DNA from 3 places in the Proteus sp. fly-1089 genome. Region 2 is predicted to be linked to each of the others. Evidence: predicted binding sites of a transcription regulator. Region 2 holds the regulator's gene; each other region holds the start of a gene.
The links. Region 2 encodes CRP, which controls carbon source genes, mostly activating them, when cyclic AMP is high. Its sites were predicted from a motif close to ATGTGANNNNNNTCACAT; they were not measured.

Region 1 (11,347 bases), on a different contig from region 2:
TTTGCAAGAGTATGCCCACCAAATATGTCCTCTTTTTGTAATTTTTTGAGGCAGTCGCTACTAAATACACTTGCTGCAAGATTTGATTCATCAAATGTGCGAGTTGGATTCTGACTTTTATTTTCAATATGTTCGATATGATATTCCAATCCGAGTTTATCCGCTCTTACCTCACTATAACAACATAATTGACATTGTTGCCTACATAATCTTTGTAAAACTTCCGTTTTATAGCTAAAAGATGACCAACGGCTTGTTGACTCTGCTTGTATAGTCGGTGGATTTTCATTTGCTTGCGTTAATCCATATACATTCAATGGTGACTGTTTGATGAATCTCATTGCTTCCCTTCTAAATCAGAGAAATGCTTCTGCCTACGAATACTTCTTTGTAGGCGTTGCAGTTGAGGATGGGATTTACCTAAAAGAAACGTTAACTCATTCAGCAATGATTGAACTAATTCAGTATGACTTTCTCCTTGATCGATCAGCTCAGTCAGTTTATTTAACATCTCTTTTTCTTTAATGGGTGGCTGAGGATCAACATGCATAACACTTTCAAGAACTTGATTGCTTGGATTACCATATGTATTAGCAAGTGGTTTTGATGCGATCGCTTCACCTTTATGATCCTCACCAATCACTCGGATACAATCCGAATGAACGGTACTAATAACTTGTGGGCTATGAGTTGTCACAATAAACTGAATATTGGGGAATGCTTCCATTAACGATGATAGTACCGTTTGCTGCCAAGTAGGATGGAGAAACATATCCACTTCATCAATGAGCACGATACCTGAAGTTTTAACTGCCGCCATCTCACCAAGGTGTGGGTTTAATTTAATACAGCGAAATGCAATATCCGAGATCATTGCTACCATATTACGTAAACCATCACTTAATAAAGAAAGCGGTATGTAACCTTGCTCGGGATGCAACATAACAAGTTGTTGCCCCATACTGGCTCTATATTGTAAATCATGCCAGCCTGTCAGCTTTTGAGTTAACTTATTAATAGAAGTTTGCACAACTTTAATTGCAGCAGAAAAATTTTTTTGGGCGACTTCATCTTGTGGTGTTAATTGGCTCTCTAATTGTGTTATTTGTAGCTCTCTGTGACTACGATAGACCCAACTATACCAAGTCAGAAACTGCTTATAACTTGATGTGGCAGTTAAACAGTTTTGATATCCCCAAAAACGAGAGTGAACACTGTTATCCAGTTTTTTATCTTGTGTTTCTGAACTGTATCGTCCTTGATACCATAATCGCCCAGTCCCTAAATACACGATCAGAGGCAAGTTAGTATTTTCTTGAGTAAGAGACTCTTTAACAATTTTAGAAGATTTATAAATCTCACTTTGATACTTTTTAGCGATATTAGTCAGGACTGTAGTAAGTTTGTCCCCTTTAGTCCCTGTTTTCGGCGTTACCTTTTCGCGAAACTGTAACCAAGATGCAGGTAATATATCGTCTTTTTGATTAGAAAATGCCTCTATTTCTGAAGGTAAGGCAGGTTCCATGTTTTGATCAAGGCGCCTTAATCGGACATCATCAATTTGTATTGTTGCAGCTTTACCTGTTTGACTGCCTAAATCAAAACCTTTAACAAAAGGCCACAGCGCAATACGAACAGCATCAAGAATTGTTGTTTTTCCAGCACCATTAGGTGCTATAAGGACGGTCATTTGAGGATGAAAAGTGACTTCAAGTTGCTCAAAACAACGAAAGTTTTTTATTATTACTTTATCAATTTTCATTTCATCCCCTCTCAATTTATCGTTTCTTATTCTCCCACAGATAAGAACTATTAAAAATACTCTTACCTATAATATAAAGGTCTACAACAATCTTATTTATACTATAAGAATTTAATCATCATCCATTGGCGTTAGCGTTGCTAAACGTTCAGATTGAAACTGAGCTTTTAATTCTTGTTTGCTCTTCATGGTAATTTGTCCATTAGTGCCTACTGTCATATGCTCAGGTGTGTGGTTATTTTTTGCTTGCCATAATAAAACAATCTGCATGCAATGTTCTTTTTGTTCATCAGTCAATGCAACGCCGTCAGGCCATTTGCCTAATTCAACTGCGGTTGAAATACGCTGATAAATTTCAGGGGTCACCATCGAAATAAGTTCATTAACTTCCATTGATTGCTCCATAAGCTAAATAATCACTTAAAATAGCTGAATCGTTTTTTCATTTGTTATTATTTTGTTAATTTAATAGCTATCAACCTTTCTGCTCTTCACCTGTCTCACTGTTTGTAAATGACAGTGAAGCTGAATTAACACAATAACGCTCCCCTGTAGGGGCTGGACCATCATTAAAAACATGACCTAAATGTGCATCACACTGCTGGCAACGTATTTCCGTTCTTTTCATATTATGAGAAAAATCATCAATATAGCGGATCGCATCACTATTAACAGGTTGGTAAAAACTAGGCCAGCCACATCCTGCATCAAATTTTGTATCTGAATAAAATAAGGGAGCAGAACAACATAAACAGTGATAAATCCCAGTTTGACGATTATGTAATAACTTACCACTAAACGGAGGTTCTGTGCCGTGTTGTTGCGTCACATAACGTTGCATTTCATTGAGTGTTGATAAATCAAGGTGATTGTTATTACTTGAAATATTCACTTTCTTTTCATTATCTGCCATATCGACCTCGTGCTCAGAAAAATGCTTTTTAAAACAACAGTGAATAATAACAAAGATTTAACAACAAATCTGGAAAATATAGTCTAAAATCATCAAGAGTAATCTTTAGTTTTTGAAATGTGATGAATTTCACATAACGGAGCAAAGGTAACTTCATTTATCGGCGTTGATCCCGATAATACACAGCGTAACATTTAGCTAAAACGACCAATCTTTAAGCGAAAAGTGTTTTTTTAATTGATTTTTTGCAATTATTGACACGATTCCGCTTGACGATTGGCGCGGTTTTGGTAACTTTAGAAGCAACTTTTTAATTCACTAAATTAAAGCTGGTGGAATACATATGACTATCAAAGTAGGTATTAATGGTTTTGGTCGTATCGGCCGCATCGTTTTCCGTGCTGCTCAAGAACGTTCAGATATCGAAATCGTAGGTATTAACGATCTGTTAGACGCAGACTACATGGCATACATGCTGAAATACGATTCAACTCATGGCCGTTTCAACGGTACTGTTGAAGTAAAAGATGGCCACCTCGTTGTTAATGGTAAAACCATCCGCGTAACTTCAGAAAGAGATCCAGCAAATCTGAAATGGAACGAAGTCGGTGCTGACGTTGTTGCAGAAGCAACTGGCCTGTTCTTAACTGACGAAACTGCTCGTAAACACATCCAAGCTGGCGCGAAAAAAGTTGTTCTGACTGGTCCTTCAAAAGACAACACTCCTATGTTCGTAATGGGCGTAAACCATAAATCATACGCAGGCCAAGATATCGTTTCTAACGCATCTTGTACTACTAACTGTTTAGCGCCTTTAGCTAAAGTTATCAACGATAACTTCGGTATCGTTGAAGGTCTGATGACGACTGTTCACGCAACAACTGCAACTCAACGTACTGTTGATGGTCCTTCTGCAAAAGACTGGCGTGGTGGTCGTGGTGCTTCTCAAAACATCATCCCATCATCAACTGGTGCTGCTAAAGCTGTAGGTAAAGTTATTCCTGAACTGAACGGCAAACTGACTGGTATGTCTTTCCGTGTTCCTACTCCTAACGTTTCTGTTGTTGACCTGACTGCACGTCTGGAAAAACCAGCTTCTTACGCGCAAATCTGTGATGCTATCAAAGCAGCAGCTGAAGGCGAACTGAAAGGCGTTCTGGGTTACACTGAAGATGCAGTTGTTTCAACTGACTTCAATGGCGAAGTTCTGACTTCAGTATTTGATGCTAAAGCAGGTATCGCTCTGAACGACAACTTTGTTAAATTAGTTGCTTGGTACGATAACGAAGTTGGTTATTCAAACAAAGTTCTGGATCTGATTTCTCATATCTCTAAATAATTAGAGCTTATAAAATCAAGATTTTGCTTAGAGCCACCTTTTAGGTGGCTCTTTTATTTTCCAGCCAGTCAGTTTATTGTATTGAAATAGTCAGTGACAGAAGGCCCAAAGATAATGAACGAGAAAATTTTTTCATTGCCGATTATTGAACAAATATCACCTTATTTAAGTCGTCGGCAATTAGGTGAACTTCCTATCCTTGTTATTTCACATCCTAAAGTTCGAGCAGCTATTAGCCTTCAAGGTGCACATTTAATTGCTTGGCAACCCGCACAAGAACACCCTGTCTTTTGGCTCAGTGAGGCATCACTCTTCACTCCCGGTGTTGCCATTCGTGGTGGCATCCCTATTTGCTGGCCTTGGTTCGCTTCAGCAGGTACACCAAGTCACGGATTTGCACGTATTCTACCTTGGGAATTTAGCGCCCACACAGAACAAGATGACGGCGTGCTTATTACAATGACACTAAAAGAGAACCAACAAACACAAAAATATTGGCCTCATCCGTTTACTCTAATTGCTCGTTTTAAGTTAGGGACAACTTGTGAAGTAGAATTAGAATCTTATGGTGATTATGACGCGACAGCCGCCCTTCACTCTTATTTTAATGTGAGTGATATTGATAATGTCTCTGTCACCGGCTTAGGAAGCCACTACATTGACACTGTGGCAGACAAAGAAGTCTATACTGATGAAACCGCATTACGTTTTAATGGACGCACTGACAGGCTTTATACAGAGCCTGACGATTTTAATCTTATTCATGATGATGGTTGGGATCGCACAATTGAAGTTCATCATTATCACCATAGTGATGTGGTATGTTGGAATCCCGGCGCAGAGCTTGCAAGTTCAATGAAAGATATGAGTGCAGGTGGCTATCGTAAAATGGCTTGTGTAGAAACTGCACGTATCCATCAACCGTTAAAACCAGATAATGTGCATCCTGGTCGTTTATCTCTAGTAGTGCGTGTTCGTAAAAATATTGCTGAAAAATAAATATTACTCACGTATTACACAAATAAAAAAGCTTCGAGGTTTAAATCGAAGCTTTTTTGTCATAAATGACCTATTTAAATATCTATAGCGTTATACAGTCATTAATTAGAATGTATAAGTCACACCAGTCCACACAATCGCAGTTACAGACTTATTCACCATTGGGCTGTCTTTGACTTCGCTTGGTAAATGGTCAACACGCCCCATAGCAAAGAAGTTCCATTTTTCAGCAAATTTGTAGTTAGCTGAAATCTCGAAATAAGGTCTCCAGCTATCATTTGGCGTGTATTCAGCTAAACCACTACGCTGTGATTCTGCATGAGTAATACCATACGCATAACGATTTTGCTTTTTGTTTTCCCAAACAATACCCGCACCCGGTTGGAAAGACCAATTACCTAATTCGAAAGGATATAAATAGGCGGCATCAGCGATAATACCGTTACTTTTACCCAGCATATCACCAGAAACAATCGCTCTTAAGCTACCCCATGATTCATGGTGTTTATAAGTAAAACCCCCCATCATAGTATCACGACGACGATTCAATTTTTTCATTTGCTCGTCATCACTATCACTTGGCTTATAAGCTTGAGGATAATAGTGTAAATCAACAGAAAGTTGATCTTTAGGGGTGTTCCACAAGTAATACCCCGCAGCTAACGTTGCGAAATAGAAGTTTTCTGATTGGTAGTTAACTTGTGGCACTGGTAATAAATAATCTTTTGATTTAGCCCCTTTATAGGGAGTGACTTGTGCTAAGACCGAGCCACCAATTGACCATTCTCCAGCAAATGCTGCTGGTGTGCTAAGTCCTGCAATAACGGCTAAAGAAATGATAATCTTCTTATTACTCACGATGATTTTCCATATTGTCATTAATAAAGTAGCAACCAAAAACCAATTTCAGTCACAATTAACTAATACTGATATTATTTTACCTATAATTATTTTTGTTTTGCATTAAATGTGTAGCAATCAGTGCTTGCCCTAATGCAATACCACCGTCTCCGGCTGGTAACATCATAGGGGCGAGTACTTTTTTATTGTTTAATTTTTTCTGAAACATATGTTTGAGCAATGTATTATTTAATACACCACCCGTAAGTACAATGGTGTCAATCTGATATTTATCTGCATATTGCAATGCAATATCGCCTAAACCTTCAGCTAATAGATAATGAAATAACCATGCTTTTTCACTGACATTAAGTTTTACACCTTCCCACTGCGACCAAAAAACCGACAAATCAAGCATACTGTTTTTTACCGGCATTAAATGCCCATATTGCTTAATGATTTCTGCCTGTTTTTCCTGATGGCACGCTAATGCTGCTGTTTGTAGATAACAAGCCGCTTCACCTTCCCAACTTATCTCTTTAGGGGCTAATCCTAATGATGCTGAAACCGCATCAAATAAACGCCCACAAGAAGAGGCTTTAGGTGAATTGAAACCACGTTCTACTGCCTTACTTAATATTTGCAAATCATTACTAGGTATCAATTGGGTGATAACACTACCTTGCCAATTCTTAGAAAAAGTAGCTAAATGTGCGAACCAGTTTCGCCAAGGTTGAATCGAGGCAAGATTACCTCCGGGCATCGCAACAGCCGGAAGCCCACCTATTCGTTCTGATTTTTGATAATCCACCCGTAGACACTCCCCTCCCCATAAAGAACCATCTTGCCCGAAGCCTAAACCATCAAGTGCAATACCTACTACAGCACCTTGCTGATGGGTATGACCATGTTCAGCAAGGCAAGAAACAATATGTGCATGATGGTGAAAAACTTCAATGACAGGGATATTTTGCGCTTGGGCGAATTGTTTACCCAGTTGATGGCTAATGTAATTCGGGTGTGCATCGATCGCAATTGCTTTAGGCGTAAAGCGATAAATTTGCTGAAAAAGATCTAATGATTTCATCAGTTGTTGACGCACACTTAAATCATCAAGATCCCCTAAATGAGGCCCCATAATGGCTTGATGTTGACGTAATAAACAAAATACATTTTTGAGATCACCCCCCATTGCAAGCACTGAGGGTTGTGGCTCAAAATCGTCAGGTAATGAAATAGCATCAGGAACATAGCCACGAGAACGGCGGATCATAACACTCTGCTTATCTTCAATACGCACTAATGAATCGTCAGCTCGCTGTATAATCTCTCTATTATGCATCAAGAATAGATCAGCAATCTCACACAGTTGCATTAAAGCATCTTCGTTACTTAACGCAGGAGTGTGACCAGATGCATTTCCTGATGTCATAACCAGTGGAATATTCGTGCCACGCGCTAATAAATGTTGCAATGGATTGGCTGGCAACATAACACCAATTTCAGTTAATCCCGGTGCAATAAGCTCCGAAAGCTTAGACACAGCAGTTTTAGGGACTAATACAATTGGAGCCGCAGTGCTTTGCAAAGTTTGGATAGCTGTTGGAAGAAAATCAGGATCTTGCTTATCTTCTTTAATTTGATCAATTCCAGTGATCATCACAGCTAACGGCTTCGCAGGTCGGTATTTGCGTTTTCGTAATAATGCAACGCTTTTATTATTACGTGCATCACATACTAAATGAAAACCACCAACACCTTTAACAGCAACAATTTTTCCAGCATGTAACGCTTCACAGGCTTGAGTTAATGCAAACTCTTTAATTGCTAACTCTTCACCCTGCTTATCTGCAAGCCAAATATAAGGCCCACACACAGGGCATGCATTAGGCTGAGCATGGAATCGTCTGTCTGCAGGATCTTCATATTCACGTTTACATTCAGGACAGAATGGAAATTCAGACATCGAGGTAAATGGCCTATCATAAGGCATTTTTTTTATGATAGTAAAACGAGGTCCACAGTGTGTGCAGTTAATAAAAGGGTAATGAAAACGACGGTTTTGGGGATCAAACAGTTCATCAATACATGCTTGGCAAGTCGTGGCATCAGGTACCACTTGTGTATCCATTTCGCCACCACCACTTTTTACAATAATAAAGTCAGTCGGTAACTGTTCCCATTGATAGGGTGATTCTTCTATACGTTCAATGCGCGCTAATGGGGGGCATTCGGCTTTTAATGCTTCGATAAACAATGTATTTTTAGGTGAGGGTGTTAAGTGCACTAATACACCTAAGCTGTCGTTACTCACTTGCCCTAATAAACCAAAACGATGGGCTAATTGCCAAACAAATGGACGAAAACCAACGCCTTGAACCTTACCTTTCACACGCAATGCAATGCCGTTACTCATAGGATCACCAAATCAAAATAAATTTAAGCTTATTCTAGTTTAGTGATTATCAACAACTTTCATTTAGATCAGAAAAAGTGGAATTAGGTAGATTTATCATCACTTCAACTGTAACTCTAGGAGCTATTGCACACAGTAATTCATAACCAATAGTGCCACAGGCTGTTGCAACATCGTCAACTGGGAGCTGTTCACCCCATAATTCAACGGGGTTACCATAAGTGACATCAGGGAAATCCGTAACATCAACGGTTAACATATCCATCGAAATACGCCCTACCAATTGTGTTCGATGCCCATTAACAATAACTGGTGTACCATCTGGTGCATGTCTTGGGTAACCATCTGCATAACCACAAGCAACAACCCCTATTCGCATATCACGCTCAGCAATATATCGACTGCCATAACCTATCTGCTCACCTTTTTTCACTTGTTGAATGGCTAATATCTCACTATTAAATGTCATTACGGGTTGTAAATCGAAATCAGCAATATCTTGCCAAATCCCCGAAGGCGAAACACCATATAAAATAATGCCTGGTCGCACCCAATCTTGATATGTTTCAGGGTAAAACAATGTTGCTGCCGAATTTGCTAAACATCGAGGTAATTCTTTGACCATTGCTTGATTAATTACCGCTTTTTGCGCATCCATATTCAGCCCTGTATCTGCATTAGCAAAATGCGACATTTGAATAATAGAACCGATGTTATTGATACTTTTAGCCCGGGCGATAGCTTGTTGATAAACATCAGAACGATAACCTAATCTATTCATTCCACTATTAAGTTTAAGATAGATATTAATGGGGCGATCTAATTGTGCTTTTTCTATGGCATCAAATTGCCAATCGGAATGCACTGTTGTTGTCAGAGAATAACGTTCTAATAAATAGACATCTTCAGGTTTAAAAAAACCTTCAAGTAAAAGAATGGGTCCAACCCATCCTTGCTCTCTTAGCATAATGGCTTTGTCTAATTCAATTAATGCAAAGCCATCTGTATGACTCAATGCTGGCCAAACACAGGATAATCCATGCCCATAAGCATCTGCTTTCACAACAGACCACACTTTGCTGCCCTTCACTCTCTCTTTGATAACAGACAAATTATGGCTTAAAGCATCGAGGTTAATGGTTACTTTTGTGGGTCTGGACATGTTTTTTCCTCAATTAATAAGCAGCATCAAGCTTTTGCCCTGGTAAGAGCAATTTAGTATTAAAGCCATCGATATAACGAAACACTGATAAATCATCAGCAGCAATCGCAGGTTTATTCCCTGAAATTAAATCAGCCAATAATTGCCCTGAGCCACATGCCATCGTCCAACCTAATGTGCCATGCCCCGTATTTAAAGATAAATTACGATAAGCCGTTGGCCCGACAATAGGCGTACCATCTGGTGTCATGGGTCTTAGTCCTGTCCAGAATGTGGCTTTTTCTATATCACCGCCACCTTGATAGAGATCTTGTACAACCATTTTTAATGTTTCACAGCGTGATTTTAAAACATCCAAATTAAAACCAACGACCTCTGCCATTCCACCAACACGAATTCGCTCATCAAAACGTGTTACCGCAATTTTATAGGTTTCATCGAGAATAGTTGATGTAGGTGCTCTTGAAGCATCAATAATCGGCATCGTGAGTGAATAACCTTTAAGCGGATAAACAGGAATGGCGACTTTATTTTTCAAAAATTCCGTCGAATAAGAACCCATAGCAACAACGTAATGATCCGCGGTAAGTAATCCATCATGGCATTGAACGCCCGCTACTTTATCACCATCAAACAATAAATGTTTGATTTCTTTATTAAATAAGAATGTAACACCAGCGTCTTCTGCCATTTTAGCGAGCTTTTTCGTAAAAATTTGGCAGTCACCTGTTTCATCATTTGGTAAACGCAAACCACCGGTGAGTTTATGACTAACATGCTCTAATGCAGGCTCTGCGAATTTAAGTTGCTCTGCCGTCAATAATTCATAAGCAACACCCTCTTGCTTTAAGATAGCAATATCATTGGCGGCATTATCAAATTGTTTTTGATCACGAAAAAGTTGAAGAGTTCCCCCTTGGCGCCCTTCATATTCAATTCCTGTATCTTGACGCAATTGACGGATACAATCACGACTATATTCAGCAATGCGCACCATGCGACTTTTATTCATAGTGTAATGTGACGCGTCACAATTACGTAACATTTGCCACATCCAGCGTAATTGGAAAAGTGAACCGTCCGGTTTAATGGCTAAGGGCGCATGTTTCTGGAACATCCATTTTACTGCTTTTAATGGAATGCCCGGAGCACCCCAGGGGGTTGCATATCCTGGCGATATCTGACCAGCATTGCCCGCACTAGTTTCTTCTGCTGCACTACTTTGTCTGTCAACAACAATGACTTCATGCCCTTGCTGCACAAGATACCACGCACTCGTTACACCAATAACGCCGCCACCTAAGATGATCACTTTCATGGCAAGACTCCAATAATTTACATTGATATAACATAAGAATAATATTCCATACACAAAAAGCCAATATAGAATAATCATCTAGGCGAATAAAAAAGCAAATTTTAGAGTTAAGTCACACTTGGCTATTGTTGAATAAGTTTTTTTCAACGAGAAATCGCTGAATTAACAATTAAAATCAACAAGATATGTATTTATCAATAAATTATAAGAATATTTATTAATAATTTAATTTATTTAAAAGAGAATTTTATCCGTAGAAAACCCGAACGCGGTTTTTATTAAAAACTAAACATAGGCGAAATATTAGATTATAATTTTTTAATTAACTAACTTTGGTAACTCTTTTTACTAAAATTAGCCTATTTAAAGCATTGCCTAAAATATGGCACTTTATTTTTTTAAAACATAAAAAAACCAGCATCACAAATCAATGAGGATACTGGCCTTTTCTATTATGACAAAAATTACAAAAAATTAGCGTTTAACTTCTTCCAAATCACTAGGAAGTGGTGATTGTAAGCTTTGCCAGATAATTCCACTATCTTTACCATATTGACGAACGCATTCCATTACATGCTCAACATCTTTCTGTTCACAC
Region 2 (11,347 bases):
ATATCCATTTCACTGATATTTTCCTCAACATCACGATAGATATCGGTGAGTCCTTTTAACACAAGGAAGCGTGCAAACTGTGGAATATTTTCTTGTAATTCACTATTTGCCCATGATTTTGGGTTTGTTGCACCAGCTGCTTTGAGTTGTTCACATAAATCCATAAATTGACTATTTTCCATTTTTACCTCAATTGATGTGCTAATAAGATTTATATTTATTGTATAAGTGATGGCAAGAAAAACAGCGAGAATTTATCTGTATTAAGGTAGGAAAAAGAAAAGCTCGGTTAATTGCCGAGCTTTTTTATGTCAAAACTTATCAAAATGTGAAAAAGAGATAAGTGAATAATTAAGCAACTTGTGAATCGATCAGCTTGCTTAATTTCTTCTGTTTTTTCTCAATACGTTGGCGTTTTAACGGAGACAAATGGTCAATAAAGAGTTTGCCATCAAGATGGTCTAACTCATGTTGAATACAGCCTGCAAACAAATCGGAGGCTTCAAGTTCAATTTCATCACCATTTCTATCTAATGCTTTCACCTTTAAGAAGCGGTAACGCTCTGTTGGGGCAAAAGAATCAGGAATAGATAGACACCCATCCATCATATCCATCACTTCATCTTCAGTGCTGATAATTTCAGGATTGATTAGGGCAATCGGTTGATCTCGGTTTTCAGAAACATCAATAACAACAATGCGTTTAGATACATTAACCTGAGGTGCCGCTAAGCCAATACCTCGTTCTGCGTACATGGTTTCAATCATGTCATCGATTAATGTGCGTATTTCGTTATCTACTTTTTCCACTGGTACTGCAACTCTGCGCAGACGCTCATCGGGAAAACGCAGCAGCGTTAATACAGCCATGGATACCTCATTTTATCGCTAATTACATATTTACTACGGTCTCGCGGTAAGCGTATCACAAAATCATTAAGGAGAAACCGCACCTTTTGTGTGATTTGTTCTAATTTTAATCATATTCATCTAGGTGATTAAAGTCTCATAATTATGTAATTAAACTACATTTATTTATGGTTTGAATACATAAAGACGTAGCTGAATCGTGTCTGCATGTGAAAAAAAATTACAAAAGGGCTTTTATTAACCAATAAAATAGAGTACATTATCTCTCGTAGGGTACAGAGGTAAGATGTTCTATCTTTCAGACCTTTTACTTCACGTAATCGGATTTAGCTGAATATTAGCTGCCCCAGTCGACTTTATTTCGACTGGGGCATTTTTTTGCCTAAAATTTGCTGAAGTGGTTTATGCTAGAAGTGAAAGGGGAAAGGTAATTTTCCCCTAATCAATAAAAGAATAGTCAGTTTCTGGATAGGAAAAAGAAGAGATTAAACGTTATTGTCATTTACAGGCGCTTCTTCTTTGCCTGAGTACCATTCATTAAGTGTGTTACGTAGCTTATCAATACCAATTTTTTTCAATGATGAAAAATATTCGATACGAATATCACCGACTTTACTTGCTAGTGCATCACGTACACTCATCAATTGTTGTTTACGGGCACCAGATGCCAGTTTATCGGCTTTAGTCAGTAAGACGAGTGTAGGAAGTTCAGACTCAACAGCCCAGTCAATCATTTGCATATCGAGGTCTTTTAGTGGATGACGAATATCCATTAAAATAACCACACCTTTTAAGCACTCTCTTTTTTGTAAGTACTCGCCTAAAGAACGTTGCCATTTGCGCTTCATTTCTTCAGGAACTTGAGCATAACCGTAGCCAGGTAAATCGACTAAGCGTAAACCCTCTTCAATTTGGAACAGATTGATTAATTGAGTACGACCTGGGGTTTTACTGGTTCTTGCTAACCCATTTTGTTGGGTTAATGCATTTAAAGCACTGGATTTACCGGCATTAGAGCGACCCGCAAAGGCAATTTCAATCCCTGTATCTGGTGGTAAATGGCGGATATCAGGCGCACTGATGATGAAATGTGCTTTTTGGTAATTAAATTGGGCCATTATGGTATAAACCTCTCTGAAATAATGCGGCTTCTCATGCATACTCATTTCAATTCTGCGTGAGAAAGAATATCTAAAATATCTATTTGCTCTATTTTGGCGCAATTTAATGACTTATAACAGAGCTTAAAAATTAAAATTTACTCTGTTATGACGTAATTAGACTTATTAAGCGTAAATAAAGGTAAATGATTGGCACTATTTACCTCAGCGAATTAGAATCCCTGCATATTAAGTAAGTTGTAGACTATTAAAGTAAAGGATCCCTGCATGTTAAAACGTTTTCTTGTCACCTTCGTTACCGCTTGCACTTTAACAACAGCGACTTTTGCAATGGCAACGGGAGAAACCTTCGTTAAATTAGTCACCTCTGAAGGCAATATTGAAATATCACTGGATAATAAAAAAGCCCCAATAACAACGAAAAATTTTATTCAGTATGTCGAAGATGGATACTATAACGGCACAATTTTTCATCGTGTTATCCCCGGTTTTATGGTTCAAGGCGGTGGTTTCACCGCTGATTTGCAACAAAAGCAAACCAGAGCACCTATTAAAAATGAAGCAGATAATGGGTTACGTAATGTAAAAGGCTCTATTGCTATGGCACGTACGTCGGATAAAGATAGTGCAACCAGCCAATTCTTTATTAATGTGGCTGATAATGCCTTTTTAGATCACGGGCAACGTGATTTTGGTTATGCCGTATTTGGTAAAGTTGTAAAGGGTATGGATGTGGTTGATAAAATTTCACAAGCACAAACCCGCAATATCGGTCCTTACCAAAATGTGCCAGTAAAAACGGTTACTATTTTATCTGCTGAAGTCGTAAAAGAATAAACGCATTATTAGGATAGGATATTTACGTATTCTAATAAGATAAAATGCATATAAACCGGAATGGAAGTATTCATTCCGGGATTTTTAGTACGAAAAAAATATTTTTTATCGTCTGTTTTTTCGTGTGATCTCCTGCAATAAGTATTCATTACACTATTAATCACTGTATTCATCATCAATTACCGTCATTATTGTTATTGCGCAATAAATCAGCAGATTTTCTTGCTTACTATTCATATTTTATACCTGTGCTATGATAATCGGCTTTGTTGTACCCAAGTCGGTTAAACAACGAGCTATTTTGGCAAATATACACTCGCTTTAAAATAGTAATAAAATAGATAATGATAAGAAAATCAGTCGGATAGGCTAATATGCTGTTACTTATTGATAATTACGACTCGTTTACCTACAACCTCTATCAGTATTTCTGTGAATTGGGTGCTGAGGTTGTTGTTAAGCGTAACGATGAGATTGACCTTAAAGAGATAGAAAAGATGATGCCAGCACATCTTGTTATCTCGCCAGGACCTTGTACTCCTGATGAAGCAGGGATCTCTCTTGAGGCTATACAGCGGTTTGCCGGTGAAATCCCTATTCTTGGCGTTTGTCTTGGACATCAAGCAATAGGACAAGCTTTTGGTGCATCTGTTATCAGAGCACGAGAAGTTATGCATGGTAAAAATTCATTGATACATCATAACCAACAAGGTGTTTTTAAAGGACTTAATCGCCCTTTAAGTGTAACGCGCTATCACTCTTTAGTGATAGATGCTACGACGCTACCAGTGCCTTTTGAAGTAACGGCATGGAGCCAACATGATGGAAATGTTGATGAAATTATGGGAATTCGCCATCGTACACTTCCAATTGAAGGGGTTCAATTTCACCCAGAAAGTATTTTAAGTGAACAAGGGCATGAGTTATTAAATAATTTTCTTAAATATTAATAGGATAGTATTTAAATAGCGAAATAACACCTTTTTATACAAAACCACATTTGATTTTTTATTCATATTTAGTGATTATATTTTCATATTGAATATGAATAACGATCAGGTGGGGTAATGACAAAGCAAAGTATCAACCGGGCAACTTACGATCAAGTAATGTTGCCAATTTATTCACCCGCAGAGTTTATTCCTGTCAAAGGAATGGGTAGCCGTGTTTGGGATCAGCAGGGAAAATCGTATATTGATTTTGCTGGTGGTATTGCTGTTTTAGCACTGGGGCATGCTCATCCTGGCCTTAATCAAGCCTTGAAAGAACAAAGTGAGCAGCTTTGGCATGTTAGCAATATATTTACTAATGAACCTGCATTACGTTTAGCGCAAAAATTAATAGATAACACATTTGCGGAACGTGTCTTTTTTGCTAATTCAGGTGCAGAAGCGAATGAAGCCGCATTTAAATTGGCTCGTCATTATGCCATCACTCGCCATAGTCCTTATAAAACTAAAATTATTGCTTTTCATCATGCATTTCATGGCAGAACTCTGTTTACAGTATCTGTCGGTGGGCAGCCTAAATATGCAGATGGTTTTGGTCCTAAGCCTGCAGATATCGTGCACGTTCCTTTTAATGACTTAGATGCGGTTAAAGCGGTAATGGATGATCACACTTGTGCCGTTGTACTAGAACCAGTTCAAGGTGAAGGTGGCGTAACGGCGGCAACACCTGAGTTTATGAGAGGGCTACGTGAGCTGTGCGATAAGCATCAAGCACTACTTGTTCTTGATGAAGTACAAACAGGTATGGGGCGTACAGGTAAGCTTTTCGCTTATATGAACTATGATGTGATACCAGACATTATTACAACCGCAAAAGCACTAGGAAGTGGTTTCCCTCTCAGTGCGATGTTAACAACACATGAGATAGCTTCTGCAATGGGTGTAGGGACTCATGGTACAACTTATGGAGGTAATCCACTCGCTTGTGCAGTGGGCAATGTCGCATTTGATTTAATTAATACGCCTGAGGTACTTGAGGGTGTAGAAAAGCGTTATCAATGGATTGTAGATGAGCTCACGGCAATAAACCAAACCTACAACGTCTTTTCGCAAATCCGTGGACAAGGATTATTGATCGGTGCACAACTCGCACCACAATATGAAGGTAAAGCCAAAATACTATTAGGATTAGCTGCAAAGCATGGTTTAATGATGTTAAATGCAGGCGCTGATGTTATGCGTTTTACGCCATCATTAATTATTACCCAAGAAGAGCTACAAGAAGGAATGGTAGCATTAAAAGCGGCTATTGCGGAGTTTGTAAAAGAATAGTCCTTATTATAAACCCCATCACAAGAATGGGGTTTATACAGATCTTTTTATCAATAGCCCTTTGTATCGGGCTATTGTTTGTTCGGGCGGGGAAACTTAGCGAGTCCCGTAAACGACGATTGTTTTACCGTGTGCAGAGATCAGGTTTTGATCTTCCAACATTTTCAGAATACGGCCTACAGTTTCGCGTGAACAACCAACGATTTGACCGATTTCCTGACGTGTAATTTTAATTTGCATGCCATCAGGATGCGTCATAGCATCGGGTTGTTTTGCTAAGTTTAGTAAGGTTTGTGCAATACGACCTGTTACATCAAGGAAAGCAAGGTTACCTACTTTTTCTGATGTGGTTTGTAATCTGTTCGCCATTTGAGCTGACAGGCGCATCAGAATATCAGGGTTAACCTGAATTAATTGGCGGAATTTTTTATAGGAAATTTCTGCTACTTCACAGGCTGTTTTTGCTCTAACCCATGCACTACGTTCTTGATCTTCTTCAAATAATCCAAGTTCACCGATGAAATCCCCCTGATTCAGGTAGGAGAGGATCATTTCTTTCCCTTCTTCATCTTTAATAAGAACAGCCACGGAACCTTTAACAATATAATAAAGTGTTTCCGCTTTCTCACCTTGGTGGATCAGCGTGCTCTTGGATGGATATTTGTGAATATGGCAGTGTGACAAAAACCATTCAAGAGTCGGGTCTGTTTGCGGCTTGCCGAGAACCATTCGCGTTATCCTCTGTACGTTAAATGCAGCCTTTCAAAACGGATGGACTCCCTTTTGAGACAGCGTGCTTAAAAATCCTATCTTGACCTATTAACTTCCTGAGAACACGGTAAGTTAATATGGAGTAGATTATAATAAATGAGAAAATAATGCATTGATCTTAACCACTATCATCAAGCAGATATTGTTTTTAACACAATTAGTGCATTAAGTCTCGTTTTACGCAGTCAGCATAATAAACCTATTTGCTAATTGCTAGTTGAATTATGAGAATGTACTCTTTTAGTTTCTGTCATGTTTAGAGGGAAAATAAATGGAAGCACGAGTTAAGTGGGTTGAAGATTTATCTTTTGTTGGTGAGTCTTCATCAGGTCATCAAATAATGATGGATGGGAACTCTGGCGATAAAGCACCAAGCCCAATGGAAATGGTCTTAATTGCTGCGGGGGGATGCAGTGCGATTGATGTCGTTAGTATTTTACGCAAAGGGCGACATCAAGTCACTGATTGTGAAGTAAAATTAACATCAGAGCGTCGCGAAGAAGCCCCTCGTTTATTTACTGATATCAATTTACATTTTATTGTTTCAGGTAAAGAACTCACAGATAAAATTGTTGAGCGAGCTGTTCAATTATCTGCAGAAAAATATTGTTCCGTCTCTTTAATGTTAGGAAAAGCAGCTAATATTACACATTCATTTGAAATAAAAGATACTGAGTAAATTTGATATTTTAAAATAAATTTTAATCAGGAAATAATATCCCTTAAATAAGGGGATATTATTTTTATAAAAATAGAGTTTATTTTTGTTAACTGATCTTTTCGCCATTTAATAATTTTTTGACTAATGGCGCCATAATTAATTCCATCGCTAATCCTAATTTTCCACCAGGCACCACAATCGTATTTATTGTTGACATAAATGAGCCATGCAACATTGCCAGCAAATAAGGAAAATCAATATCAGTTAAGCCTCTAAAGCGAATAACAATAAAACTTTCATCAAGAGTTGGGATAGCTTTAGCTGAGAATGGGTTTGATGTATCGACGGTAGGGACTCGTTGAAAGTTGATGTGAGTACGCGAAAATTGCGGAATGATATAGTTAATATAATCATCCATTGAGCGCACCACTGAATCTCTTACGGCTTCTTGTGAATGACCCCGTTCAGTTGTGTCTCGGATAAGTTTTTGTATCCACTCAAGGTTAACGATAGGGACAACACCCACTAATAAATCAACATGCTGTGCGACATCATGTTCATCAGTGACAACACCTCCGTGTAATCCTTCATAAAAGAGTACATCGGTATTATTGGGTAATGATTCCCATGGTGTAAAAGTTCCTGGTAATTGATTGTAGGGCGTCGCTTCATCATAAGAGTGTAAATATTTACGTGATTGGCCCTGTCCTGTTTCGCTATAGTGGCTGAATGTGGAACTCAGTAGGCTAAAATCATTTGCTTCAGGGCCAAAATAGCTAATATGTCGCCCTTGTTCTTTGGCTTTCCTTATCGCCATATCCATTTCAGGGCGAGTATAGCGATGAAAACTATCTCCATCAATTAAAGCAGAATGTGCATTAAGTTGTTGGAATATCTTACGAAAAGCTTGGCTCGTGGTAGTCGTTCCTGCTCCACTTGAACCAGTAACCGCGATGATAGGATGTTTGACTGACATAGATTATCCTTTTGCAAATAAGGTTAGCCCTTATTGGTGGCGATATTGCGCTCTGGGTGATCAATCAGAGCGAAACTGCGATGCAGGCATAATATTGACGCTTTCATGAAGTTCTGACCAAACTAACACGGCTTCACCGGATTTAAGTTGTTTTTTTACGTCGGCGACTTTTTGTTCTAGCGTCTTCTCTTGGATACCATAATCAGTGCCTTCTCGTAAAACGAAACTTTCAATAAGATTGTCTAGTGTCTCAGTGGAAAGTTCGTTCCAAGGTATTATCATTTGGTTTTCTCCAAATAAGCGGACAACCAGTCAGGTATCCGATTTTCAAGCCACATCACGGGTTTAGAAAGCTTGCCACTAACAAAACCCACATGCCCGCCAAATTCAGTAAGTTGATATTCAATATTATTCGGTAGTGTTGTGATATCAGGAATAACATCCGCAGACATAAAAGGATCATCTTTAGCGTGAATAATCAGTGTTGTTTTCTTTATTTTATTTAATAAAGGCAAAGCACTGCATTGACGATAGTAATCAAGGGCATCTTTGAACCCATGAATTTTAGAGGTAATCAGATCGTCAAATTGGCGTAGCTTTTTGATGGATTTTATTGTCAACAAACTAATTGGCAATGATTCAGGATAGCGGATCAGCTTGCGTGTTGCGTTATTTTTTAGTCCTTTTAATAGATACCATTGGTAAAAACGGGAAAAACCATGCTCAATTTTAGCTGAACAAGGCTCTAACATTAATGGTGCTGATACAATAACAGCTGCATCTACAACGGCATTTTCACCACTCTCAGCAAGGTAATAAGCGAGCATGTTACCTCCAAGAGAGTAGCCAACAGCCGCTGTTGGCTGTTCACCAAATTCCTTTTTTAGCCAATTTAAAAAGTAGCGAGCATCTTCGGTTTCACCTGAGTGATAGATGCGTTTTTGTCTATTGGGTTCGCCACTGCATCCTCTAAAATGCATCACAACACTTAGCCAGCCTCTCTCTTTTGCTGCTGATAACATGCCATGAACATAAGGACTGCTAAAGCTTCCTTCTAAACCATGAAAGATAACTAGCCTTGGCTTATCGAGAGCCATTTTAGGATCTTCACTCCATGCCAAATCGACAAAATCATTATCAGGAAGGTTTAGTCGTTGCCAGTAAGGCGTTAATAGTGGTGTTCTACGCACTATTCGTGGTAAAAGCGTTTGTAAATGTGGATTTTTAGCCCAACGCATTGGATTAAAGTATTGAGACATATTTTCCGTCTATCAAAATGAATTAACACTTGTTTGCTAAATAACATACTGCTATTTTCGGTGAAAATAAAACATCTGTCACATCTTTGAGCGCTCGCTATGACAATTAGCCTTATTTTTTCTTTAACTATTTTCTTGTTTATTGCTGCTATCACACCTGGACCCAACAACTTATTACTTACTTCATCAGGCGCTAATGTCGGTTTTAAAGGCTCATTAAAGCTTATGGCGGGTATTATGCTGGGAATGCAATGTGTTTTACTTAGCTCGGCATTTGGTGTGGCTGCATTACTGATTATTTATCCTGCATTGCATATAGGATTAAAGATAATCGGGAGTGCATACTTACTTTGGCTTGCTTGGAAAACAGCGACATCATCTTATCAACGTTTAGATATCCCTGCAAAAACGCCACAAGCAGTAAGTTGGTTTCAAGGTGGATTATTACAATTTCTCAATCCTAAAGCGTGGATGATGGGATTAGGGGCAGTTGGGAGCTTTAGTTTATCTGGTGATGCCTATTTTAGCTCAATTATCGCGATGAGCATTGTGATGGTGATAGTGAATTTTGTTGCAGGCATTGTTTGGATTTTAGGGGGAACCTTAATCAGCTTATTTTTACAAAGCAGAAGGTCTTGGTTTATTTTTAATATTTCAATGGGATTATTAACAGCGCTCTGTGTTCCTTTGATTTGGATTGAATAAATAGCTATAAATCAATGAGTAACTTAATTATTTTGATTTAAATAATGCTTTTTTAAGTTTGGTTGACATGATTGTTCTCAACACCCATCAAAAAAAGAGTATAAATCTAGTGAAAGAGAGATCTATGATCGCCTGTTATCACGGGTATTTATGTTAAAGTGCTCTTTTATATAAGGTGGGAATAAAACTACCTCATTTTATATAAACGTGATTATTTAACATTTTCATTTATCTAAATTTATACTTTAAAGTGAAAAATAATTCTCGCGAATAGGAATTATTTATTCCTCTTTACTGGTTGTAATTAAAGAAAATTTTATTGTATATATGTTTTTAGTGTGTTTTTTTATTGTTATAACTTAATAAAAGCGTTTAAAAACGCAATATTATTGAATATATATATAGATTGAATTTATATTCTCTTATTGACCAAAAAGAATAAATTATTATTAAAAATTGGAAAAAAAACAAATTAAGTATTATAGAATATCGTGGTTAATGAAGAAAAGCAGATAAAAAAGATAATTATAAACCTATTATAAAAGTAAGTATTTTAATAATAATATTACTTTTTATAATTCATTGTTTATGTTCTTTTTTTTATTTATTTTTATCTGAAAACCTAAATAGCTTTAGGTTTCAAACTCTTTATCAAGAATGATCCCATATATAACGATATAGTACTCGAAGTGGATATTGTCATTATGCCAACATTAACAAAAATTGCTTGGATCAAGCCAGGTATGGCTACAAATCAGCGTAAAATAGCAGATTATATTTTAGATAATCCTGAAAAAATGGTGACACTTTCATCACAGCAATTAGCTGTAATTACGGGTGTTAGTCAGTCTGCTATTGTTAAGTTTAGTCAAAAAATAGGATTCAAAGGTTTTCCATCTTTGAAACTTGCAATAAGTGAAGAGCTAGGCCGGAAAAATGCAGGTACAGGGCAAAATACTAACATATTACATAATCAAATAGGTTCTGATGATAGTTTAGTTGTTATTGCACAAAAACTGGCGCAAGAAAAAAATAATTCTATTAGTGATACAACTCGCCAAATTAATTATTTTCATTTTGAAAAGGTGATCCAGCTTATTGATGAAGCCCAACGTGTTCAAATTATAGGTATTGGTGGTTCTGGGTTGGTGGCTAGAGATTTAAGTTATAAATTACAAAAAATCGGCATTACGACACTTATTGAAACGGATCATCATGTCCAAATATCTGTTGCTCAAATGTTAAGTTCAAAAGACTTACAAATAGTTATTTCTTATAGTGGAAAACGAAAAGACATGTTGGTGGCAGCCTCTGTTGCTAAAAAACAGGGAGCAAAAATTATTGCCATTACAGGAGAAAAGCACTCTCCATTAGGCAGAATTTCTGATTATATATTAGAAACAATTGCGGATGATGGAGAGTGGAGAAGTGCTTCAATCTCATCTCGCACTGCACAAAATACAATAACAGATCTTATTTTTATGGCGTTATTAAAGAAACGTGATGAATGTGCGAAGACATTAGTGTTAAGTTCTCAGGCATTAATTAACAGCCTAGATAATTAAAAATTTTGAACTGATTCAAAAAATTAATATTTAAAGGTAGGTATTTACACTTATTGCTAAAGTTATTCTCCCAATGGCCGAAACGATAGTTATTTAGGCAGTGTTTTTTTGTTGAGATATTTTAATTTCAATGTCGAGGAGAGTAACTAATGCGTAACAATCAACCGGTGACACAGCGAGAATACCCGGTATCTGAAAACGCAACACTGATGTCGACGACAGATCTTGATGGCAATATTATTTATGCCAACGAGGACTTCGTCGAGGCCAGTGGGTTTTCAGTAGAGGAACTAGTGGGAA
Region 3 (11,347 bases), on a different contig from region 2:
GGTGAAAGTGCAGAGTTTTGTGATGAATGTGGTGAGCCAATCTCTCCAGCTCGGCAAAAAGCCGTTCCTGGTGTGCGTTATTGTTTAAACTGCCAAGAGGCAATTGATAAAAAAAATAATGCCTTTAGTGGATATAATCGCCGTGGTAGCAAAGATAGCCAACTCAGATAATCTGTAATTATTATCATATAAAATAAAAACTGTACCTTAATATGAATTTTCTCGATTAAAGTACAGTTTATTTTATTTAATCAGACAATGATTTAATTAGATTTTCGCAACCTTTTTTGAGCTCATATTTTGACTCATTTCGGTTAATATTTTCATAAAATTATCAATATGTGTACGTTCCGTATTTGGATTCATAAATACCGCTTTTTCACCTGGAAGGTAAACGTAACGGTTATTTTTCGCATATTTCGAGCAGGCAATAGAATCTACCCAGTTAGTAAATAATCCTTCTCTACCACGTTGTAAGAAAAGTTTTCTATGCCATTGTGTGTTATGAACCATAAAGTCATATGCTTCTTTATCTGTAGAGCACGTTAACTCTAAATCAAAGGCAACATTAGGATCTTTCACTAAGTTTGGATCATACAGTTTAAAACCAACACTTGGACCTTGGTTTTGAGGAACGATAACTTTTGCATTACCCATCTCTAACAACTGATGGCGCATGTAGTTCGCGTTTTGCAAACAGTGAGCAATGATGGTTTGGTAACCTTCAATCCCCATATAGTGCATTGCAGAATAAGCACCAAAGATACCCACACCACTACGTGTACATTCAATAGTGGATTGTAAGTGAGTCTGCCCTTCTAATTCGTGCTCAAAATAGGTGAAGTTTTCAGGATCGTTTTCCAGTGCCACGAAGTCATTGCCATTTTTCACTAATACTAAACTTGAGGTATAAGGCACATAGCCCCATTTATGGAAGTCGATAGTAATAGAGTCGGCATATTTCAGATGTTTAAATTTCTCTACGTTCTGACGTAAACCTTCTAAGGTGACATCATTAATTGCCAGCGGGTTACTGTTAAAATCATATTCTAAGAAGAAGATAATCGGCCAACCAACAGCGGCATCAACGTGTACGTGAGGCTTAACAGGGATCTCGAACTCTTCACATAAACGGTCACGTAACTCACAAACACCTTTCACATCATCCACACCGAAGGTGTCTGTTGTTCCTGTGGTTAACATGATAGTTGGTACTTTGCATTTAACAGTAAAACACGCTCTCAATTCACGCTCTAAGTGCTCTAAATTAATGGTGTTATCTTCAGACACTTTAATACGGATGGTTTTGTTATCAACATCAACACCTAACAGCGCAAGGTTAGTCATGTTTGAGTAGTGACCACCTTGAGAGTTAATGATGCGATAATCTTGATCTGCTGCCATACCTAAGTGTTTAGAATTAGGCATAGATTTGCGTAAACCAAATAGATAACCATATAAATTACACATGGTGCCACCTTGAGTGAACACACCAGATGCAACTTCAGGATCGTAACCAACCAATTTAGCGACTTTTTTAATCGTCACTTTTTCTAACGCATCAGCGACACCTGAATATTCACAATACACCATGTTAGGGTTGCCCATTAACCCCAAGATTGAACCATAAACACCCGGATCACTTGGCATTGCAATAACATTTTCAACAGCCAATGGATTTTCCCAGTTTTTACACAGTGTCGAAACTAACATCAGTAATTCATTAGGATCGTTTTCTGGGTAATTAATATTTTGTTGGATTTGCGTATCCGCCATTAAACGATCGAATAGCTGTTGCCCATTTGAGTAACGTTGTAATTGGTCATTATCATTAGTTGTTGTTTTTCTAAACTGTGTAATCGATTGGATTGTTTTATCCTGAAATATCGGCCAATACTTCGGATCTCGGCTGAAAAAGTGAGCAATAACGTCGTGGTATTTCTTCTCAAATTCCGCATTCAGAATGTTAGCAGAAGATAGACCTAATAAATCTTGATTTTTCACTATATTCTCCAAATAGAAACCGACAAAAATTTAAATTGATTGCATAGCAATACTATACATTTTCTAATTAAATTAGTTAGTGCTTCATGCGATCACATAGGTTCTGTTAGCAACCACATAAAACAAAATATTTTATTTAATATCAATACAATAGAAATCTTCGGAAAGTTAAATTTACAGATATTATTATTTCATTTATATGCTTATGTGACTGACATCACAATGAAAATAAGGCTATAAACAAAAATAATCACCTGCAATACTATTAACTATTTGAAATATAATCAAAATATAATAATAACATGCTAACCAACTGATATTACTGAATTCTTAATTTAATTAATTGAATTAATCTGTTATTTCCACAATTGGTACAGCAAAAATTACATTTAATTTAATTACAATGAGCAAAATCAAACGAAAACACTATGATATTTTTCATAATTAGCAAATTATTTTAATTTTAACCATTATTAGGTACAAAATATGGGTTAAGGTTAAAATAGAAAGCAGTCATTAATGAAAATATAAAAGAAAAAATAATCACAGATAATAGTTCTGCTAATAACAAAAATATAAGTTAAAAATAATATAGTAACCCCACTAAACAATCAGAATATTTACTCTACATTTTTTGTTTTTTTTGCCGATACTTAAAGTAATAAAGTAGGTAATTAACGGAGAAGACAATATGAAAGCACCTATCGCTGTTGTTGCTGTATTCGTATTATTATCCGCAAGTGTCTATGCTGAAGAATTTACCTGCCAACTTGAAAATGGTAAGTATGTCAGTGTATTTGCCGAACATGGAACCCCTCCGGTGTATCGCTATGGCACACTTGCTAAAACAGAGATAACACTACCAGTTCCTCAACAACCTAATAATAATGTCTTTTATGGGCATCAGATGTTTGTTGCAGGAGCATCGACTTATATTCGATTTAAGAATGGAAATTACAGCTACGTTGTTTATGACGGTGAAGGTAGAGGATGGAACTTTAATGGCGTGATTGTTTATAAAGACAATAATATTATTAGTAAAAAAGAGTGCAAAGATCCGTTAACACCTAGCCTGAATAATCTAAAAAACTACGCTATTAAAATGGACCCTTATTTAGAAACCTATATTTATGCTCCTTAGTTTCTAATTTAATTAATCAAACATATGGACATAAAAAAACCCAATTTTAAAATTGGGTTTTTATTATTTTTAAGCAACGAAATGTATTGATTAGTCTTCTAATAACAGAACAGATTCTAATGCAATTTCAATCATTTCATTAAAGGTAGTTTGACGCTCTTCTGCTGTAGTCTGTGTACCTTTTTTGATGTGGTCAGATACAGTACAAATAGTCAGCGCTTTTGCACCGTATTCAGCTGCAACGCCGTAAATACCTGCGGCTTCCATTTCAACACCTAGAATGCCGTATTTTTCCATTACATCAAACATTTCTGGATCTGGAGAATAGAACAGATCAGCAGAGAAGATATTACCTACGCGAACTTTAATGTCTTTCGCTTTTGCTGCATCAACAGCATTTTGAACTAATTGGTAATCTGCAATAGCTGCGAAATCTTGGTCTTTGAAACGTAGACGGTTAACTTTAGAGTCTGTACATGCACCCATACCGATAACAACATCACGTAATTCAACATCTGGTAATACGGCACCACATGAACCTACACGAATAATCACTTTTACGCCAAAATCAGTAATTAATTCTTTAGCGTAAATTGAGCAGGAAGGAATACCCATACCGTGGCCCATTACAGAAACTTTACGGCCTTTATACGTACCTGTAAAACCTAACATACCACGAACATTGTTTACTTGACGGACATCTTGTAAAAAAGTTTCAGCGATGTATTTAGCACGAAGCGGGTCGCCCGGCATTAAAACGACATCAGCAAAATCGCCCATTTCTGCGTTAATATGAGGGGTAGCCATAATTCTTCCTTTTAATTGATCTTTTTACTATTCAAATATCATTCGGTAGGCATATTGCTATACCTACCGAAGTTAAATTAAAACATTGCTTTACCATAATCGACCGGTGATAAACCGAAGTATTTCACAACAGTTTGGCCGATGTCAGCGAAGGTTTCACGATGACCTAATGAACCCGGTTTAACTTTAGGACCATAAACCAGAACAGGAATGTGCTCACGAGTATGATCAGAACCTGGCCAAGTTGGGTCACAACCGTGGTCTGCTGTTAAGATAAGAATGTCATCTTCTTTTACCAGCTCCATTAATTCAGGTAAGCGACGGTCGAATAATTCCAGCGCTTCACCATAACCAACAACATCACGACGGTGGCCATAAGAGGAGTCGAAGTCAACAAAGTTGGTGAAGACGATTGTGTTATCGCCAGCAAGTTTCATTTCTTCAAGTGTTGCATCAAACAGAGCATCAATACCTGTTGCTTTCACTTTTTTAGTGATACCTACGTTTGCGTAGATGTCAGCAATTTTACCGATAGAAACAACATGGCCTTGTTTTTCATCAACCAGTTTTTTCAACATAGTTGGTGCTGGTGGTTCTACTGCTAAATCATGACGGTTACCTGTACGGGCGAAATTACCTGGTTTATCACCAATAAATGGACGCGCAATAACACGACCAATGTTGTAATCACCTTTGTTTAGTTCATCACGAGCAATTTCACACAGCTCATATAATTCGTCTAAACCGTAAGTTTCTTCATGACATGCAATTTGGAATACAGAGTCAGCAGAAGTATAGAAAATCGGTTTGCCGGTTTTCATGTGTTCTTCGCCAAGTTCATCCAAAATAACCGTACCAGACGCGTGACAGTTACCTAAGTACCCCGGTAATTTTGCACGTTTAACGATGTTTTCTAGCAGTTCTTGTGGAAATGAGTTTTTCAGCTCTTTAAAGTATCCCCAATCAAAAAGCACAGGAACACCCGCAATTTCCCAGTGGCCTGACGGAGTATCTTTACCAGAAGAGATTTCACTCGCGTAGCCATAAGCACCGATGATATCTGCGTTTTTATCTAAACCAATAGGGAATTTACCTGTTGATTCTTCAGCGGCTTTACCTAAACCTAAACGGCAAAGATTTGGCAAATGAAGTGGGCCTTTACGACCTTCTTTATCTGCTTTACCGTCAGCAAACGCTTGTGCGATATGCCCTAAAGTATCTGAGCCTTGATCACCGAATTTCTCTGCATCACCGGCAGCACCGATACCGAAGGAATCTAATACCATGATATGTACACGTTTCATAATTCTCTCTCCTGTGTCATTCTCCGTAGACCACGGATATGTCACTTATAAATCGTAATTGAGTTCTTATTCGCTGATTTGACGGTACACCATTGGTGAGGCTTCACGTTTACTATCACCAATTACCATCGCTTTACGGACTTCAGCCGCAGCTTCTTGCCATGATTTTTCACTGTTAGCATGGATCATCGCTAACGGAGTGTCTGTGTTGATTTCAGCACCAAGCGCTACGATGTCGCTTAATCCCACACTATAATCAATTGCATCAGTGGCTTTACGACGACCACCACCTAATGTCACAACAGACATACCTAATGCACGCGTATCCATTTCTGTGATAAACCCAGTTTTCTCAGCAAATACAGGTTTACTTAATACCGCAGTTGGCAGGTATTTATTGTAGTTTTCAACAAAATCAGATGGGCCTTTCTGTGCTGCAACCATACGACCAAAGACTTCTGCCGCTTTACCGTTATCCAACACATCTTGCAGTTTTTGACGAGCTTGTTGACGTGAATCCGCTAAACGGCCTGATACTAACATTTCAACACACAACGCCATAGTAACTTCAAATAGACGAGGGTTACGGTATTCACCTGTTAAGAATTGAACTGCTTCACGAACTTCGACGGCATTACCTGCGCTAGAAGCTAGAACTTCATTCATATCCGTTAACAGCGCCGTAGTTTGACAGCCTGCGCCGTTTGCTACTTGAACAATAGACTCAGCCAGCTCTTCAGATTTCTGATAAGTTGGCATAAAGGCACCCGATCCCACTTTAACGTCCATCACTAATGCATCTAAGCCTTCGGCTAATTTCTTACCTAAAATAGAGGCTGTGATAAGAGGGATTGAATCAACTGTAGCAGTAATATCACGGGTAGCATAAAAGCGTTTATCAGCAGGTGCTAATGAGTTAGTCTGTCCGATAATAGCAACACCCACGTTACGAATAATATCGCGAAATTTCTCATCATCAGGGAAAATATCGAAACCTGGGATAGCTTCGAGTTTATCTAATGTTCCACCTGTATGACCTAATCCACGACCTGAAATCATAGGAACATAACCGCCACACGCGGCAACCATTGGCCCTAACATCAGTGAAGTGACATCACCCACACCACCTGTTGAATGTTTATCAACAATTGGACCGTTTAAATTTAGGCTTTTCCAGTTCAATACTGTACCGGAATCACGCATGGCTAATGTCAGAGCAACACGCTCAGGCATGGTCATATCGTGGAAATAAATAGTCATTGCTAATGCAGCAATTTGACCTTCAGAAACAGTATTATCTCTGACGCCGTTAATGAAAAAACGAATTTCTTCCTCTGTTAAAGGATGACCATCACGTTTTTTACGAATAATCTCTTGGGCAAGAAACACTGCAACCTCCTGGTTTTATAGCATTGATAACGCCCACAATAAAACGTGGGCGTATTACACGAATGGATTAGTAACCACTAGACGATTTTTGCTCGCCATGACCTAAAGTGGCTAGTAAATTACCTAACAAGCTTGATGCACCAAAACGGAAGTGACGGGCATCAACCCAGTTGTCACCCATAATGCGGTTAGCTAATGCTAGATATTGAGCAGCTTCTTCAGCGGTACGAACACCACCTGCAGGTTTAAAACCAACTTCTTTGCCAACACCCATATCGTGGATCACTTGGATCATTAACTCAGCGCTTTCCAGTGTTGCATTTACAGGTACTTTACCTGTGGAAGTTTTAATAAAGTCAGCACCCGCTTTGATTGAAATTTCAGAAGCTTTACGGATAAGAGCCGGATCTTTCAACTCACCCGTTTCGATGATGACTTTCAATAAAGAACCTGCTTCTGCGCAAGCTTCTTTACATGCTTTAACGATATCAAAACCGATTTGCTCGTTACCTGCCATTAGTGCACGGTAAGGGAAAACTACATCAACCTCATCTGCGCCATAAGCTAATGCCGCATTGGTTTCTGCTAATGCGATATCTAAATCATCATTACCATGAGGGAAGTTAGTTACGGTTGCGATACGGACTTCTGGAGTACCCTGCTCACGTAACACTTTACGTGCTAACGGAATAAAGCGTGGGTAGATACAAATAGCGGCTGTATTGCCTTCTGGGCTTTTAGCCTGATGACATAACGCAGTCACTTTTGCATCAGTGTCATCATCATTTAATGTAGTTAAATCCATCAAAGACAGCGCAAGGCGCGCTGCAGCGGTTAAATCTGTCATAAAACTCTCCAACGATGTTTCTTAAGCCCTTTTGGGCATACGCTTAAGGTTAGCGATTAAATTTGTTGGCGAGCGGACTTGGTTCCTTGAAGATGTTGTTGTAACTAGTGCTACAACGACAGCTGAGCTCCCTCTCACCGCGCTATGCTCACTTCGGCGACCCGTCATTGAGCCTTCGCCATTCCATGAAGTTTCAGCACATCTTATTTGAACACGCTAAGGAACAATTAGATGTGCTTTGCGTCACACTAATCAAATGTAACTTGCAAACAATGACATAAAAATGTGACAAATATCACAGTTAGGTCATTTTCTGGTTTAATGTTACTTGAATACCGTTTTTAAGTCGTCTTTATAACGCAAAAAAAGTGTGATACGCATTAAATGACAACATTTTTGACCATATTCAATACAATCTGCGAAATATCTCACACAATAAAAGTAGTTAACATTACAGCAGAAAACAAACATAAAAGAGCAGATAGGTAAAATACCCATCTGCTCTTTACAATTAAATCAATTAAGCGGCAACAACTGCCATTGCCGTTAATGCAAAGAAGAATCCAGCAATTGTTGCACTCATTAAGTTAGAGAGTGTACCAGCTAGTACGGCTTTCATTCCTAAACGAGCCACATCTTTACGACGGTTTGGCGCCATTCCACCTAAACCACCGAGTAGTACGGCAACAGAAGAGAGGTTAGCAAAACCACATAACGCAAAGGAGATAATAACCTTCGTTTGAGCAGATAACACCACTAATCCAGAACCTGCGACTAATGCATCTTCTTTTAGGTATTTACTAAATTCAGAGTAAGCATAGAACTCATTGATAACAATTTTTTGTCCAATAAATGAGCCTGCAATGGTTGCTTCACTCCAAGGTACACCAATCAGGAAGGCAATTGGTGCAAACACCCAACCTAGCACGAGTTCTAATGAGAAATTCTCATAGCCAAACCAGCCACCAATACCACCAAGAATACCATTCACTAATGCAATCAAGGCAACAAAAGCAAGCAACATGGCACCTACGTTCAGGGCAAGCTGTAGACCAGAAGATGCGCCCGCGGCTGCGGCATCGATAATATTCGCAGGCTTTTCGTCATCTGCCATTTTATCAAGCGCGTCTTTTTGATCGTCTGGCGTTTCTGTTTCAGGGATCAACAATTTAGCAAAGAGTAAACCACCCGGAGCCGCCATAAAGGATGCTGTGATCAAATACTCTAACGGCACACCCATGCTGGCATATCCAGCAAGTACTGAACCCGCAACAGAGGCTAAACCACCACACATAACAGCAAAGAGTTCAGAGGTTGTCATTCTTGCAATATAAGGACGAACAACCAGTGGGGCTTCTGTTTGTCCAACGAAAATATTTGCAGTGGCAGACATAGATTCTGTTCGTGATGTGCCAAGTACTTTTTGTAAACCACCACCGAGAATTTTAATGACTATTTGCATAATGCCAAGATAATACAGCACTGCAATGAGTGAAGAGAAGAATACGATAACAGGCAGTACGCGCAGGGCGAATACGAAACCGCCACCACCAAACAACTCGAACATTTTATCTGATACTAGGCCTGCAAATAGGAAACTCATCCCGTTATTGCCGTAATCAATTACATTCTTAACACCATCAGAAACCGCAAGAAGTACCTCACGACCACCGTCGGAATAAAGAACAAATGCACCTAAGCCAATCTGAATAAGGAATGCGCCACCAACTGTACGTAGTCTAATTGCACGTCGATTGCTGGAAAACAGAATGGCTATCAAAATTAATGTTACCATTCCGACCAAGCTCATAATGAGTTGCATTGAAGGATCCCTGTTCATATAAAAATTTAATGGATTATCAATAACGCTCTAGTCAGAGCTTATTGACTCTTTTTGCCGGATAATTATACCTAGTCTAAGAAAAGAACCCTCAACATCCATCACAAATAGGATCTGAAAAAAGTAACAAAAAGGTCACAAATGAGAAGTGGATCACACAAAAAGAGAGAAAAACGCATTTATTGAATAGGCTGAATAAAAGGAAAACATCATATGATTAACAATTCTTGTATTCAATCTTAAACAATAAAGTTAAATAAACACCTTATTTATATAAATAAGATTAAATTGAGATGAATTCAATTCAACAACTAGGCATTATCTTTTAACCGAAATAATTGTAGGCTATTAAGATAGAGTTGCTGTGCAATTACCTCAGAGGGTTCTTGACGTAGCTCACAGAGTTGGGAAAAAACATATTGAATACGCTCAGGTCGATTAGGCTCACCTTGGAAACCACTCACTGGCATATCAGGAGCATCTGTTTCTAGTAATAGCGATTCGAGTGGCAATGAAGCAATTGCTCGACGTGTCTTTTGTGCTCGTTCATAAGTAATCGTACCACCAACACCAATAAAATAGCCTTGCTGAATAAAATTTTCAGCTTGTTGTTGGCTTCCAGCAAAACCGTGTACCACCCCTTTACGAGGAACATCATAACGACGTAACAGCGCGCTTAACTTATCGTGAGTTTTACGTGAGTGTAAAATAACGGGTAAATCAAACTTAGCTGCTAATTTAAGTTGTGCAATTAAAAAGTGTTCCTGCTTTTCTGGTTGCGGGTTATCCATATAGTCATCCAGACCAATTTCCCCAACAGCAACACAACGAGGAGCTATTTTTAATTTCTCTTCCAATTCAATAAGATGTTGCTCAGTATGCTCTTCAATATATAAAGGATGTAATCCTAATGCGCTATGTAATTGAGGATATTCATTTGATAACTCAGTCACTACATCAAAATTCCAACGAGCAACGGCAGGAATAATGATTTTTTTAACTTGCGCTTGATTCGCTAAAGATAAGCTATTCGCAATATCATTATAAAAAACAGGAAAATCAAAATGACAGTGAGTATCAATAAATTTATTCATTATTAAACCTGCCTTACATCAGGGTGCACACTTCTTGTTCCTTGTTGAATAATAGAAGCATCCTCCGCTTTGTCTGCCTTTGCTTCTTGCTCAAATAAGCTAAAGATTTTTTTATCATGCTGTTTGAATTTTTTCTTAGAAAAATGCTGACCTATTGTCGCTAAAAAATAGCGCCCACAGCGTCTACCTACATGATAATCATGATTTAATGCATTTAAACGACTACCTAATGCACTCGATTGTAATGTCGTTGGAGGATAGATTTCGATAACCACAACATCTTCTGGAGGCGATTGAATAAATTTAAGTGTTTCGGTATAGGTTTCAATATGAACTTGAGCCATCGCCATAAAACGTTGCAAACGGCTATTTTCGAACCATTTACCCATGCGATCGACCCACTCAGTTGTATATTGATATTCAGAAGGAACCGTGCGCACAACAACAATAGTACGACACCCCCGCCGATAAGCTTCCCTGACTGGAATAGCATCACTTATCCCGCCGTCATGATAGACAACATCATGGAATAAAACACCATTACGATAAAAAGCAGGAATTGCACTAGATGCTTTGATGATATCAAGCCAAGTTGGCTCATCTGGTTGAAAATAATTTGCTTGGAAATTATCAGAACGACTGGCTACCATATAAAATTCACGACCAGTGTCAAAACGCCGTAATGCTGTTGGCATATCAAGAGGCATTTCTTTTGCTGTCGTTTCTATATACCAATCTAAATCTAATAAATTACCACCACGAACAAATCGGATGGGATTAAAAAATTGATTATTAGTTGTATAACGATTAATAATTTTACGCGCATAGCCACGCTGACCACAGGCAAAAGCGGATAAATTTTGTGCACCCGCAGACACCCCAAGCAAAATATCGAAGGGATCGAATTGTGAACGCATAAAT

Region 1: msrB (peptide-methionine (R)-S-oxide reductase MsrB) is a predicted target of CRP. The motif match lies at 2,793-2,810, and genes of this name have one in related genera.
Region 3: ABN080_RS13315 (NupC/NupG family nucleoside CNT transporter) is a predicted target of CRP. The motif match lies at 9,474-9,491, and genes of this name have one in related genera.

What each region holds. Positions count from the first base shown of each region.
Region 1 covers NZ_JBEETS010000001.1:1,016,738-1,028,084, forward strand. Annotated here, with positions in the region: gene ABN080_RS04735 (retron system putative HNH endonuclease) at 1-341, opposite strand, end outside; gene ABN080_RS04740 (AAA family ATPase) at 338-1,762, opposite strand; gene ABN080_RS04745 (YeaC family protein) at 1,874-2,155, opposite strand; gene msrB (peptide-methionine (R)-S-oxide reductase MsrB) at 2,238-2,675, opposite strand; gene gapA (glyceraldehyde-3-phosphate dehydrogenase) at 3,019-4,014, shown strand; gene ABN080_RS04760 (D-hexose-6-phosphate mutarotase) at 4,129-5,013, shown strand; gene ABN080_RS04765 (MipA/OmpV family protein) at 5,119-5,871, opposite strand; gene hypF (carbamoyltransferase HypF) at 5,951-8,269, opposite strand; gene alr (alanine racemase) at 8,319-9,431, opposite strand; gene ABN080_RS04780 (D-amino acid dehydrogenase) at 9,445-10,749, opposite strand; gene fadR (fatty acid metabolism transcriptional regulator FadR) at 11,224-11,347, opposite strand, start outside.
Region 2 covers NZ_JBEETS010000007.1:221,120-232,466, forward strand. Annotated here, with positions in the region: gene ABN080_RS15310 (hypothetical protein) at 1-182, opposite strand, end outside; gene def (peptide deformylase) at 352-870, opposite strand; gene spfP (small protein SpfP) at 1,157-1,204, shown strand; gene yihA (ribosome biogenesis GTP-binding protein YihA/YsxC) at 1,356-1,988, opposite strand; gene ppiA (peptidylprolyl isomerase A) at 2,259-2,828, shown strand; gene ABN080_RS15330 (aminodeoxychorismate synthase component II) at 3,203-3,778, shown strand; gene argD (bifunctional acetylornithine/succinyldiaminopimelate transaminase) at 3,896-5,110, shown strand; gene crp (cAMP-activated global transcriptional regulator CRP) at 5,207-5,839, opposite strand; gene ABN080_RS15345 (OsmC family protein) at 6,153-6,560, shown strand; gene ABN080_RS15350 (phosphoribulokinase) at 6,649-7,518, opposite strand; gene ABN080_RS15355 (YheU family protein) at 7,579-7,800, opposite strand; gene ABN080_RS15360 (hydrolase) at 7,797-8,777, opposite strand; gene ABN080_RS15365 (LysE family translocator) at 8,877-9,482, shown strand; gene ABN080_RS15370 (SIS domain-containing protein) at 10,187-11,047, shown strand; gene ABN080_RS15375 (methyl-accepting chemotaxis protein) at 11,197-11,347, shown strand, end outside.
Region 3 covers NZ_JBEETS010000006.1:14,950-26,296, forward strand. Annotated here, with positions in the region: gene ABN080_RS13280 (DksA/TraR family C4-type zinc finger protein) at 1-171, shown strand, start outside; gene ABN080_RS13285 (pyridoxal phosphate-dependent decarboxylase family protein) at 268-2,004, opposite strand; gene ABN080_RS13290 (hypothetical protein) at 2,696-3,145, shown strand; gene deoD (purine-nucleoside phosphorylase) at 3,236-3,952, opposite strand; gene deoB (phosphopentomutase) at 4,030-5,256, opposite strand; gene deoA (thymidine phosphorylase) at 5,323-6,645, opposite strand; gene deoC (deoxyribose-phosphate aldolase) at 6,713-7,492, opposite strand; gene ABN080_RS13315 (NupC/NupG family nucleoside CNT transporter) at 8,013-9,314, opposite strand; gene ABN080_RS13320 (TatD family hydrolase) at 9,644-10,426, opposite strand; gene ABN080_RS13325 (patatin-like phospholipase family protein) at 10,429-11,347, opposite strand, start outside.